Regions from separate parts of the Anaerotruncus sp. DFI.9.16 genome, predicted to be linked through region 3. Evidence: predicted binding sites of a transcription regulator. Region 3 holds the regulator's gene; each other region holds the start of a gene.
What was found. The regulator NrdR, encoded in region 3, represses ribonucleotide reductase genes. The targets are predictions, from matches to a motif close to CACNANATNTNGTG.
Positions count from the first base shown of each region.

Region 1 (2,933 bases), on a different contig from region 3:
CACTATAGAGGGGAAAGGGGGCGCGGACATGGAGCGGTTGAGGCGTTTTTATGAAGGGCGCCGGAGGCTGGTGCGGATTGCGGGCGCCCTGCTTGCGGGGCTGCTGACACTTTGCTATCTGCTTATCTTTTTTCAGCGGGGCGCAAACCTCTACGACACCTTCCTGCGGCGGAAAGCGTCCCCCTATTCCGCCTCCGCGTGGACCTACAGCGGAAAAAATCACTGGGGGAGGGTGCGCATCGACGTCGAAGCAGTGGAATCGAACACCTATCGGCTGATTTACGCGCTGCCTGGAAACCCTGAACGGGACTATCTCGTGCGTTTTGCCGGGGCGGAGGACCGCTATGCCGAGCGGCAGATCGTGATCAGCAGCGGCGGGGTGGAACGGTTCCGGGGAACCTACCATCCGGATGGCCTCTTTCTCTATAACGAGCAGGGGGAGCCGGTGCTCGACGTGGACGCCTTCGTCTCCCACGACGGGAAAAACCCCTTTGCCGGGCGGGAGCCCTCCTATTACGACATGGCGCAGCTGGCCTCCGGCAGCGGAGACACGGTGCGGGGCAACGGCGACCTCCTCTTTTCGGCGGTCCTGATCGCGGCTCTCTGGGCGGTGGACCGGCGGTGGCCGCGCCTCTTTTTTGATCTGCGGCACATGTGGTGGTGCGTCGGCGCAGAGCCGAGCGAGCTGTTTTTATCGGCGCAGCGGTTGCTGTGGGTCGTGCTGCCCATTCTATCGATCTTTTTGGCGCTCCTGGCGCTGATCATTCACTAAGGGGAGGAAACAGAGATGAACCAGTTCCATCCAAACCGGACAAACGCGTCCGGGGCGCTCTTTTTCGGCATCGCGGCGCTGCTCAGTTCGCTGATGGGCGACCTGATGGCCGCCCTCGTGCTGGGGGCCGCGGGGATTTTCCTCGGGGTCGTCACGCGGAAATACGCCGCGCCCGACGAGGGCGGCGGGCTTCCTATTACAGGGATCGCCCTGTCGGCCGCGGGGCTGCTGATGGCGGGGCTGATCTTCGCGCTGCTCATGGTGGGCGGCCTTGCCGCACCGGCCGCGGGACTTTAAATCAATATCGGGCCAGGGGCGCGTCCGCAAAAAAGTGCGGGCGAGCCTCTTTTGGGTATTGCGGAGTAAAAGAGTATATGATACAATATCTTGTGTCAGATATTCTATATAAGGCGATTATCTTGTGGCAGAGGAAGGGACAATATGAAAATCGGCAAGAATGCGATCACCGTATTGGAAAAGCGGTACCTGAAAAAGGATGAAAACGGAAAGAATATTGAGACGGTCGAGCAGATGTTCCGCCGCGTGGCGGACGCGATCGCGGCCGCGGACGCCGCCTACGACGACAAGGCGGACGTCAAAAAGCTGTCCGACCGATTTTACGAGCTGATGACCAATTTGGAGTTCCTCCCCAACTCCCCGACGCTGATGAACGCGGGCAAGGAGCTCGGACAGCTTTCCGCCTGCTTCGTGCTGCCGGTGGGCGACTCGATGGAGGAGATCTTCGAGGCGATCAAACAGGCGGCGCTGATTCACAAGTCGGGCGGCGGGACCGGCTTTTCCTTCTCCCGCCTGCGCGCCTCGGGCGCGACGGTGCGCAGCACCGGCGGCGTGGCGAGCGGGCCGGTCAGCTTTATGCGGGTCTTCAACATGGCCACCGAGGCGGTCAAGCAGGGGGGCACCCGGCGGGGCGCGAACATGGGCATCCTGCGGGTGGATCATCCGGATATCCTCGATTTCATCGACTGCAAGAAGAACAATGCGGACATCACCAACTTCAACATTTCGGTGGGGATCACCGAGGCGTTTATGCAGGCGGTGCAGAACGGCGACACCTATGAGCTGGTCGACCCCAAGAGCAAGCAGGCGGTCGGCGAGCTGGAGGCGCGCGAGGTGTTCCACAAGATCGTCGAGAGCGCGTGGCGCAACGGCGAGCCGGGCATCATCTTCCTCGACCGGCTCAACCGGGACAACGTCGTCCCCTCGCAGGGGGAGATCGAGAGCACCAACCCGTGCGGCGAACAGCCGCTGCTGCCCTATGAGTCGTGCAACCTCGGGTCGATCAACCTTGTCACCATGCTCGCCAAGGACAAGAACGGCTGGCGGATCGATTACAAAAAGCTCGAGCGGACGGTCGAGGACGCGGTGCACTTCCTCGACAACGTCATCGACGTGAACAAATATCCGCTTGAGGAGATCGATTTCACCACTAAACAGACCCGCAAAATCGGACTCGGCGTGATGGGCTGGTCGGACATGCTCGCCTATCTCGGCATGTCCTACAATTCCGAGGAAGCGGTCGCCCTCGCGGGCGAGGTCATGAAGTTCATCACAGAGACGGGCCGCCGCGCCTCCGCGCGGCTTGCCAAGGTGCGCGGCGCCTTCCCGCTCTTTGGGGAGAGCATCTTCGCCGCCGGGGAACCGCTGCGCAACGCCACGATCACCACCATCGCGCCCACCGGGACCCTGTCGATCATCGCGGGCTGCTCGTCGGGCGTGGAGCCGGTGTTCGCCTACGTCTTCATCCGCAACGTCATGGACGGCACCGAGATGATCGAGGTGAACCCCGTGCTGCGGGAGACCCTCGAGGCGCGCGGCCTCTACAGCGACGAGCTGATGAAAAAGATTGCCGCGGAGGGAACCCTCCAGCACATCGACGAGATCCCCGACGACATCAAGCGCGTATTCGTCTGCTCCCACGACGTGAGCCCTCTCTACCATGTCAAGATGCAGGCGGCGTTCCAGAAGCACACCGACAACGCCGTCTCCAAAACGGTCAACTTCGCGCACGGCGCGACGATGGAGGACGTTGAAGAGGTCTACATGCTCGCCTACGAGCTCGACTGCAAGGGCGTCACGATCTACCGCGACGGCAGCCGCGCCGAGCAGGTGCTCAACATCGGTTCGGTGAAGAAGGAGGGCG
Region 1 is NZ_JANFZX010000108.1:156-3,088, forward strand. It holds gene NE609_RS16965 (hypothetical protein) at 29-772, shown strand; gene NE609_RS16970 (hypothetical protein) at 788-1,069, shown strand; gene NE609_RS16975 (vitamin B12-dependent ribonucleotide reductase) at 1,214-2,933, shown strand, end outside.
Region 1: the regulator NrdR is predicted to act here: its motif matches at 1,151-1,164, upstream of NE609_RS16975 (vitamin B12-dependent ribonucleotide reductase).

Region 2 (2,933 bases), on a different contig from region 3:
GTCCTCGGGGGAGAGGTCGGAGTTGATGTAGTTGGAGAAGTAGGGGATGCCGTATTTGCAGGTGATCTCCATGAATTTGTTGACCACCGGGCTGTCCCACTCGAAATCCTTGGTGACGTTGATCGTCGGGATGGGGAAGGTGAAGACGCGGCCCTTCTTGTCGCCCTCCATCATGACCTCGCAGAAGGCGAGGTTGAGCATGTCCATCTCCGCCTGGAACTCGCCGTAGGTCGCGTCCATCGGCTGGCCGCCGATGATGACCGCCTGGTCGCGCAGGGTGCGGGGCGGCTTGATATCGAAGGTGAGGTTGGAGAAGGGACACTGGAAGCCCACGCGGGTGGGGACGTTGAGGTTGAAGATGAACTCCTGGAGCGCCTGCTTGACCGTCGCGAAATCGAGGTGGTCGTAGCGGATGAAGGGGGCGCAGTAGGTGTCGAAGGAGGACCACGCCTGTGCGCCCGCCGTCTCGCCCTGGGTGGTGAAGGTCGAGTTGACGATCTGGCCCAAAAAGCTGCGCAGGTGCTTGGCGGGGCTCGATTCGACCTTGCCGGGCACGCCGCCGAAGCCGCCGAGCAGCAGCTGCTTGAGATCCCAGCCGGCGCAGTAGGGGCCGAAGAACCCGAGGTCGTGCAGGTGCAGGTCGCCCGAGAGGTGGGCGTCGCGGATCTTGTCGGGGTAGATCTCATGCAGCCAGTACTGCTTGGTGAACGTCTCGCGGATGTAGTTGTTCATGCCCGCGATCGATTTCTGGGCGTTGGCGTTTTCCTTGACGCGCCAGTCGCCGTCCCCCATGTACTTGGAGAACATGTCGATCGTCGCGCCGATCAGGGCGTTCGCCTCGCGCGCGCTGCGGCGCTTCTCCCGGTAGAGGATGTATGCCTTGGAGGTCTTGGCGTGGCCGTTCTCGATGAGCACCTTCTCGACGAGGTCCTGCACCTTTTCCACTTCGGCGGTGCCGTCGGGGAACTGCGCGTTTGCAAGGACGACGACCTGTTCGGTCAATTCCTCGGCGCGGCCCCAGTCGCTGCCGCCCACCGCGACGGCCGCCTTATAGATGGCGCGGGTGATTTTCTCCGGCTGAAAGGCGACGACCTCGCCGCTGCGTTTCCGAATCGTATTGATCATTGCGAACCCTTCCTCACTAGATATTGTGTTTTACAAATAGTATTATACGATATCTAGTATGGCAATGCAAGGCCAAAGGCAGAAATATTTTCCGGCGGAGCAGGTTTGTGCAAACTGGCGGAATCCGTGGGGCGGGATGGTGGAAACTGCTGAAATTTGCGGTTTTCGGGTTTTGCGCATTGACAAGCGGGGGCGCGCTTTTTATAATGAAAGCAACTTGTTCAACAAGTTGAACAATATGAACAACTGAGGAAAAGCAGGAGGGTATGTTATGAATGGAATCGGGAGAAAACTGGTAGGTCAGTGGAACACGAAAACGGTGGTCGGCGTCGCGCTCGGCGCAATTTTGATGGCGATCATGATGGTCTACATCCAGATCCCCATCTTTACGCAGGTGCAGTTCAGCCTCGCGCCCGTCGTCATCGTCATCGTCGGCGCGCTCTTCGGGCCGCTGCCCGCGGCGATCGCCGCGTGCTTCGGGAACTTTTTGGCCGACATGATCGGCGGTTGGGGCTTCTGGTTCGACTGGACGATCGGGCATTTCTTCTGCGGCTTCATCACCGGCCTGCTGCCCGTCTACGGCGCGAGGGTCGGCGAGGGGGTCTTCACCAACAAGCAGGCCGCCACCTTCGCCGTGCTCGCCTTTGTCGCCCCGCTCATCGCCTTCTGCGGCATCACCCCGCTCTTCACGATGATGTGGTACCAGGGCGAACTGGAGATCGGCATGGTGCAGGGCGTCATCGCCGGCGTCAAGGACGGCCTCATGGCCGCGATCATCGGCGTGCCGCTGCTCAAGATGATGGCCAAAAAGAACCGGCTCAAAACCAATCTCACGGAGGAATAATCCGACATGAAAAAGCCCGTGATCGAATTCCGGGATTTCGGGATGCGCTACGCGTCACAGCAGAAGCCCACCCTTTACGACATCAACCTGACCATCTACGAGGGGGAAAAGGTGCTCATCCTCGGGCCGTCCGGCAGCGGGAAATCCACGCTGGGCTCCTGCCTGAACGGGCTGCTGCCCTTCTCGGTCAAGGCGGAGTTCACCGGCAGCCTCAAGGTCATGGGCGACGAGACGCGCAGCCTCGACATCCATAAGCTCAGCAACCGCGTCGGCACCGTCATGCAGGATTCCGACTGCCAGTTCGCGGGGCTCACGGTGGGGGAGGACGTCGCCTTCTCGCTGGAGAACGACTGCGTCCCGCGCCCCGTCATGCTCGAAAAGGTGCGGCGGGCGCTGGGCATCGTGGGGATGGAGCGGTTTACCGCCCACACCCCCTTCTCCCTCTCGGGCGGACAGAAGCAGAAGGTCTCGCTCGCCGGCGTCATGCACAACGACGTGGGCATCCTGCTCTTCGACGAGCCGCTCGCCGCTCTCGACCCGCAGGCGGGGCTCCAGGCGATCGAGCTGATCGACAGGATCCACCGGGAGCAGCAGAAGACGGTCATTATCATCGAGCACCGGCTGGAGGATGTGCTCCACCGGCCGGTCGACCGGGTCATTCTGCTCGACGGGGGCCGGATCGTCGCGGACACCACCCCGGCCAAGATTTTGAGCTCCCCGCTCCTGCAGGAGCACGGCATCCGGGAGCCGCTTTACGTGACGGCGCTCAAATACGCCGGCTGTGAGATTGCCGAGGAGGACCACCCCGAATCGGTGGAGGAGATCCGCCTTGAGGGGCGGGAGGAGGCGCTGCGCGGCTGGTTCGCCAGCGAGACCCCCCACCGGGCGCAGCCCGCGCCCGGGGAGCTCGTGCGGGTGGAGGACGTGTCCTTCTCCTACGACGATAACAAGGTTCTCAGCCATG
Region 2 is NZ_JANFZX010000013.1:51,676-54,608, forward strand. It holds gene NE609_RS07560 (ribonucleoside triphosphate reductase) at 1-1,125, opposite strand, end outside; gene NE609_RS07565 (ECF-type riboflavin transporter substrate-binding protein) at 1,397-1,969, shown strand; gene NE609_RS07570 (ABC transporter ATP-binding protein) at 1,976-2,933, shown strand, end outside.
Region 2: the regulator NrdR is predicted to act here: its motif matches at 1,140-1,153, upstream of NE609_RS07560 (ribonucleoside triphosphate reductase).

Region 3 (2,933 bases):
GGAGTCGGTGAACATCGCGCGCACCCCGATCAGGTTGTCGAGCAGAGCGCTCCCCAGCTTTTTGTCCGCGCCCTCGTCCGGGCGCGGCGGCGCGTAGGCGGGCGGCGGTGCGAACAGCCCCTTCAGATAACGGATGACTCCCATTCCCATTCCTCCCGTTTTACAGTTTGATACAGCGTTAGTATTGCCAGCAAAGCGGCGGGAATATCCATTCGCTTTCCGGCCAGACTAAGAGTCAGTAAAAATCGATGGAGGTTCGATGGCTTTTGTATATTGTATTCATCCGCGTGCTGATCATCTATGCGCTGATCATTCTGAGCCTTCGGCTGATGGGCAAACGTCAGATCGGCCAGCTCCAGCCCTCCGAGCTGGTCGTCACCATCCTGGTCTCCAACATTGCGACAATGGCGATCGAGGACAGCAACGTGCCGCTGATCGGCGGCATCATCCCCATTCTCACGCTGGTTTCCTTCGACGTTCTCATCTCCGCGATGACCCTGCGCTATAAAAAGATGCGCCGCATCGTCTCGGGTACGCCGCGCGTCATCATCCGCGACGGCAAGATAGACCAGAAGCAGCTCAAGGAGCTGCGCTTCACGATCGACGACATGATGGAGGAGCTGCGCGGCAAGGATATCTTCGACGTGCGCGACGTGGCGTTCGCGATCGTCGAAACGACCGGCTCCCTCTCGGTCTACCCCAAATTCACCGCCCAGCCCGCCACCGCCGGGATGCTCAATCTCCAGGCCCCTCCCGGCGCGGACGCGCCGCCCGTCGTGCTCATCGCGGACGGGGTCGTGATCGACAGCGCGCTTGGCTACTGCAACCTCAAATATGAGTGGCTCGAAAAAACGATCACCGACAACGGCTACACCACACAGGACATCTTCCTGATGACCTGCAATCGCCAGGCCGACTACCTGATCGTGCCCAAAGCACAGCTCAAGCTCAAGGACCGGAAGGAGGATGCGTCATGAAACGGGTCGTCGCAGTCTGCGTCATCATCGCGCTCATCCTCGCGGCGAGTACGGCCGCGCTCATGCACCTGCTGCGCGTGTCGGACGAGATGGAGGCCTCCCTCTCCGCCATTGCGGACGCCATCGACCGGGACGACATGCCGCAGGCCGCGCAGCTCACCGACAAGTTCCACGAGCAGTGGGAGCGCAACGAAACGGTCATGACGCGCTATATTCACCACGACGAGCTCGACACGATCACCGGCATCGTGGCGCGCCTGCCCATGCTCGCGAAATACGGCGAAACCGCCGAATACGCGGCGGAGGTGGCGCGCCTGCGCCACCTGATCTCCCACATCCGCGACGCGGAGATCCCCACGCTGCCGAATATCTTTTAGCGCGGGCACAAAAAAGAGGGCCCATCCGGATTTCCGGATGGGCCCTCTTTTCGTATCAAATCATTTTCCGTCCCCGTCGCGGGAGCTCAGCAGGGTCTGGAGCTCCTTCATAAACGAGTCGATGTCCTTGAACTGCCGGTAGACCGAAGCGAAGCGCACGTAGGCGACCTCGTCAATGCCGCGCAGCTTCTCCATGGCGAGCTCGCCGATCTTGTAGGAGGGGACCTCCTTTTCCAGCGAGTTGCGCAGCGTCATCTCGATGTCCCGCACCGCCTCCTCGAGCACGTCGAGCGGCACCGGGCGCTTTTCGCAGGCGCGCACCATGCCGCCGAGCACCTTGCCCGAGTCGAACTCCTCGCGCGACTTGTCCTTCTTGATGACGATCAGCGGGGTGGTCTCGATGACCTCATAGGTGGTGAACCGCCGCCCGCATTTGATGCACTCGCGGCGGCGGCGAATGCGCTCTGACTCGTCGGTCGGACGGGAATCGATGACTTTGCTTTCGACATATCCGCAGTATGGGCACTTCACAGGACCATCTCCCTCATTCTGTTGGGGCGCTTGTTTATACTATCTGTATTACCCGTATCATAACACAAAACGCCCCGCAAAACAAGGAATTTTAACCATTTTCCACGTGGATCGCCGCAAGAATCCGTGCATAACTGTCATCGAGCTCCCCATACCCGCCGTAGCTGTCGCGGTAAAGCTCGAGCATCACGCCGCCGTCGAAGCCGTACCCGCGCACCCTCCCGAGCAGCGCGGCAAGGTCGAGCTCCCCCGCCCCGAGCGGCAGGCAGTCGCCGCGCGCGCCGTGGTCGCTCACGTGCAGGTGGACAAGGCCCTCCCCCATCGCGTCGGCCATCTCGGCGGGCGAATAGCCCGCCCGCACGCACTGCTTGATGTCTAGGACGAACCGCGCGCCGGGGAGATAAGCGCGCATGTCGGTGAAGAAATCGGGGCAGTAGCCCGCGCAGCGCGGGACGTTCTCCTGCGCGACGGTGACCCCCATCCGCCTCCCCGCCTCGCAGAGCTCCGCGAACCGGTCGAAATAGAACCGGCGGGAGCGGGTGGTGTTCCTGCGGTCGCCGTGGAAGACGAAGAGCTTCGCGCCAAGCAGGTTGGCGGCGTGGAAGTACCGCTGGTAGAAGGCGATCCCGTCCGCGAAGCGGCGCCGGTAGTCGGAGAAGAAGAGCAACGGCTCGAGGCCCGAGGTGAACGGATGCACCGAGAGGATGCGGGTGCCGCCGCCGTCCGCCGTCCGGCGCAGCTCGCGCAGGTAGCAGTCGTCCAGCTCGCTCGCGGCGTTGAAGAAGACCTCGGCCGCCTGCGCGCCCAGGCCCGCGATGTAGGAAAGCCCACGCTCGGTGAGCTCGGGATAGAAACACGCGGTGGATATTCCGGCCAGCATCGGCCTTCCCCCTTCCGCCCCGCGGGGCAATGACTTTTTCCATGATATGCGCGCCGGCCGCGCGCTGTCAAAATGGAGATGGGCCGCCGGCAGTGCTGGCGGCCCAAGAATGCCGCAGCCTTACTTTTTCGCGAGCTTGTGCTCCTGCCAGAGCGTCCAGAGGGAGCC
Region 3 is NZ_JANFZX010000014.1:31,164-34,096, reverse strand. It holds gene NE609_RS07805 (spore germination protein) at 1-144, opposite strand, end outside; gene NE609_RS07800 (DUF421 domain-containing protein) at 267-977, shown strand; gene NE609_RS07795 (DUF4363 family protein) at 974-1,354, shown strand; gene nrdR (transcriptional regulator NrdR) at 1,415-1,885, opposite strand; gene NE609_RS07785 (sugar phosphate isomerase/epimerase) at 1,977-2,765, opposite strand; gene secF (protein translocase subunit SecF) at 2,886-2,933, opposite strand, start outside.

Region 4 (2,933 bases), on a different contig from region 3:
CGCAGACGAGCAGCTCCCCCAGCGGCAGGGCGGAGAGCCCGAGGTCCTCGAGCCCCGCCACATAGCAGCGCTTGGCGAGGTCGGGGCTCGAGACGAGCGGCCCCTTTTCCCCGGCCCGCGCCCGGAAGGACTCCCCCTGCCAGAGGATGGCGGGCGGCACCAGCGTGTCGGCGGCGCGCAGGTTGCCGGGGAGCCGGCCCTCAAAGAGGGAACGGTTGACGCTGTAGGCGACCGCCTGGCGGATGTTCGTGTTTGCGAGGTGCTCCGTGTGTCCGTTGAGCAGGAGCACCCACACGGTGTCCTCAAAGGAGGCGACCTGCCCGCCCGCGCCCTCCACGGCGGGAAGGTCGGAGAAGGAGACCTTGCAGGCGTCCGTCTCGCCCGCGAGGAAACGGGCGGCGGGTTCCGCGCCGTCCGCCGCGCCGGGCGTATAGAGGTCCACCCCGCGCGCGACGACCGGCTGGTCGTCGAGGTAATGCCTGTTGCGGCGCAGGGAGATCACCCGGTCGTTGTTCCAGTTGTAGAGATAGAAGGGGCCGTTGCAGAGCAGGCTCCCGATGTCGAAGCCGTAGCGGGCGCGCGTCGACTCGAAAAATTCCCGGCTGCAGGGCATCGCGTAGCTCGCGGAGAGCAGCTCGGGCAGGCGGCTGTCCTGCCGGACGAGGGCGATCTCCAGCGTGTAGTCGTCAAGTGCGCGTACGCCGAGCGAGGACTGGGGCGCCGCGCCGCTCAGGATGAGCGAGGCGTTTTTGACCGAGGAAAATTCCCCCGCGAAGGGGCTGAACGCCGCCGGGTCGAACATGCGGGAGAGCGCGAAGGCGAAGTCGTGTGCGGTCACGGGGGCCTCGTGGAAGGCGGACCGGCTGCTGGAGGCGTTCCACACGGCGTCCCGGCGCAGGCGGAAGGTCCAGACAAGCCCGTCGTCCGAGACCTCGCTGCTTTCGGCGAGGCGGGGGACCACCTCGCCGTCGGGAAGCTGGCGGTAGAGCCCCTCAAAGGTGTTGGAGATGATCATGCGGGCGGTCGTGTCGGTCGCGAACTGGGGGTCGAGCAGGGAAACGCCCGTGGGGACGTCGTAGCGGATGATCTCGCCGGCGGAGCTCCCGCATCCGCCCAGCAGGAGCAGCAGGGACAATATCAAAGCGGCTGCGCGCAGTTTTCTCATGGCGGCACCTTCCGTTGAAATCTTAGTCAAATTCTATCAGAATTCGCGTCGGTTTGCAAACCCGCGCGCACCCAAAAGGTGCGAAAAAGCCCGGGATTTGCTGCGCCGCGGGGGTTCGGCCGAAATCCCCAGAATTCGCCAAAAACACAACATCTTGTGTCAAACGAAAAAACCGCTACTAAAAAATGTGTTTTTCACCATTGACAGGGAACCTGTTTTCCATTAAAATAGAAACTGCGTGATGAAATGGAACTATATCTTGTGGAAAATAAAGAAAAATACCACAAAATATGGGGACAACAAGATAACGGAGGGTACCCGAATGATACAGACGATTGTAAAGCGCGACGGCCGGTGCGTCCTGTTCGACCTCGACAAGATCGCGGCCGCGATCTTCAAGGCGGCGCAGGCGCTGGGCGGCAGCGATTACGAGATGGCCCGCGCGCTGGCGGAGCAGGTGGCCGCCTCCCTCGAGGAGGCCGGGAACCAGAGCCCCACGGTCGAGGAGATCCAGGACGCGGTGGAGCGCACGCTCGTGGACAACGGCCACGCCCGCACCGCCAAGGAGTTCATCCTCTACCGCGCGCAGCGCACCCGCGTGCGCGATATGAACACCCGCCTCATGAAGACCTATGAGGAGCTCACCTACAAGTCGGCGGACGAGAACGACATCAAGCGGGAGAACGCCAACATCGACGGCGACACCGCGATGGGCACGATGCTCAAATACGGCTCCGAGGGGGCCAAGCAGTTCTACCACATGTTCGTGTTGCGGCCCGAGCACTCGAAGGCGCACCTGGCGGGGGACATCCACATCCACGACCTCGATTTCCTGACGCTGACGACCACCTGCTGCCAGATCGACATCGACAAGCTCTTCACCGGCGGCTTCTGCACCGGGCACGGCTTTCTGCGGGAGCCCAACGACATCTCGAGCTACGCGGCCCTCGCCTGCATCGCCATCCAGTCCAACCAGAACGACCAGCACGGCGGGCAGAGCATCCCCAACTTCGACTACGGAATGGCCAAGGGGGTGGCGAAGACCTACCGCAAGCTCTACACCCGCAACCTCGCCAAGGGGCTCGAGCTCTTCTGCGGCATCGACGACGCGGAGGGGATCGCCAAGGCGATCCGCGACGGGATTTCCGACGCGCGGGGGATCGGCCCCGTCTTTGCGGACGACAACGGCTACCGCGACCAGGAGGCCGAGCTGCTGCACGAATACACCGACGGGGAGACGGCGGAAAAGCTCCAGCAGTTCGCCCGCCGGGAGGCGGTCAAGGAGACCCGCCGCGCCACCTACCAGGCGATGGAGGCGTTCGTCCACAACCTCAACACGATGCATTCCCGCGCGGGCGCGCAGATCCCCTTCTCGTCGATCAACTACGGCACCGACACCTCGCCGGAGGGCCGCCTTGTGGTCGAATGCGTGCTGCGCGCCACCGAGGCGGGGCTCGGCAACGGCGAGACCCCCATCTTCCCCATCCACATCTTCAAGGTGAAGGAGGGGATCAACTTTAACGACGGCGAACCCAACTACGACCTCTTCAAGCTCGCCTGCCGCGTGTCGGCCAAGCGGCTCTTCCCCAACTTTTCCTTCATCGACGCGCCCTACAACCTCCAGTACTACAAGCCCGGCCACCCCGAGACGGAGATCGCCTACATGGGCTGCCGCACCCGCGTGATCGGCAACCACTACGACCCCACCCGCGAGATCGTCAACGGCCGCGGCAACCTGAGCTTCACCTCGGTGAACCTGCCGCGCATC
Region 4 is NZ_JANFZX010000044.1:19,086-22,018, reverse strand. It holds gene NE609_RS13230 (peptide ABC transporter substrate-binding protein) at 1-1,165, opposite strand, end outside; gene NE609_RS13225 (anaerobic ribonucleoside triphosphate reductase) at 1,488-2,933, shown strand, end outside.
Region 4: the regulator NrdR is predicted to act here: its motif matches at 1,311-1,324, upstream of NE609_RS13225 (anaerobic ribonucleoside triphosphate reductase).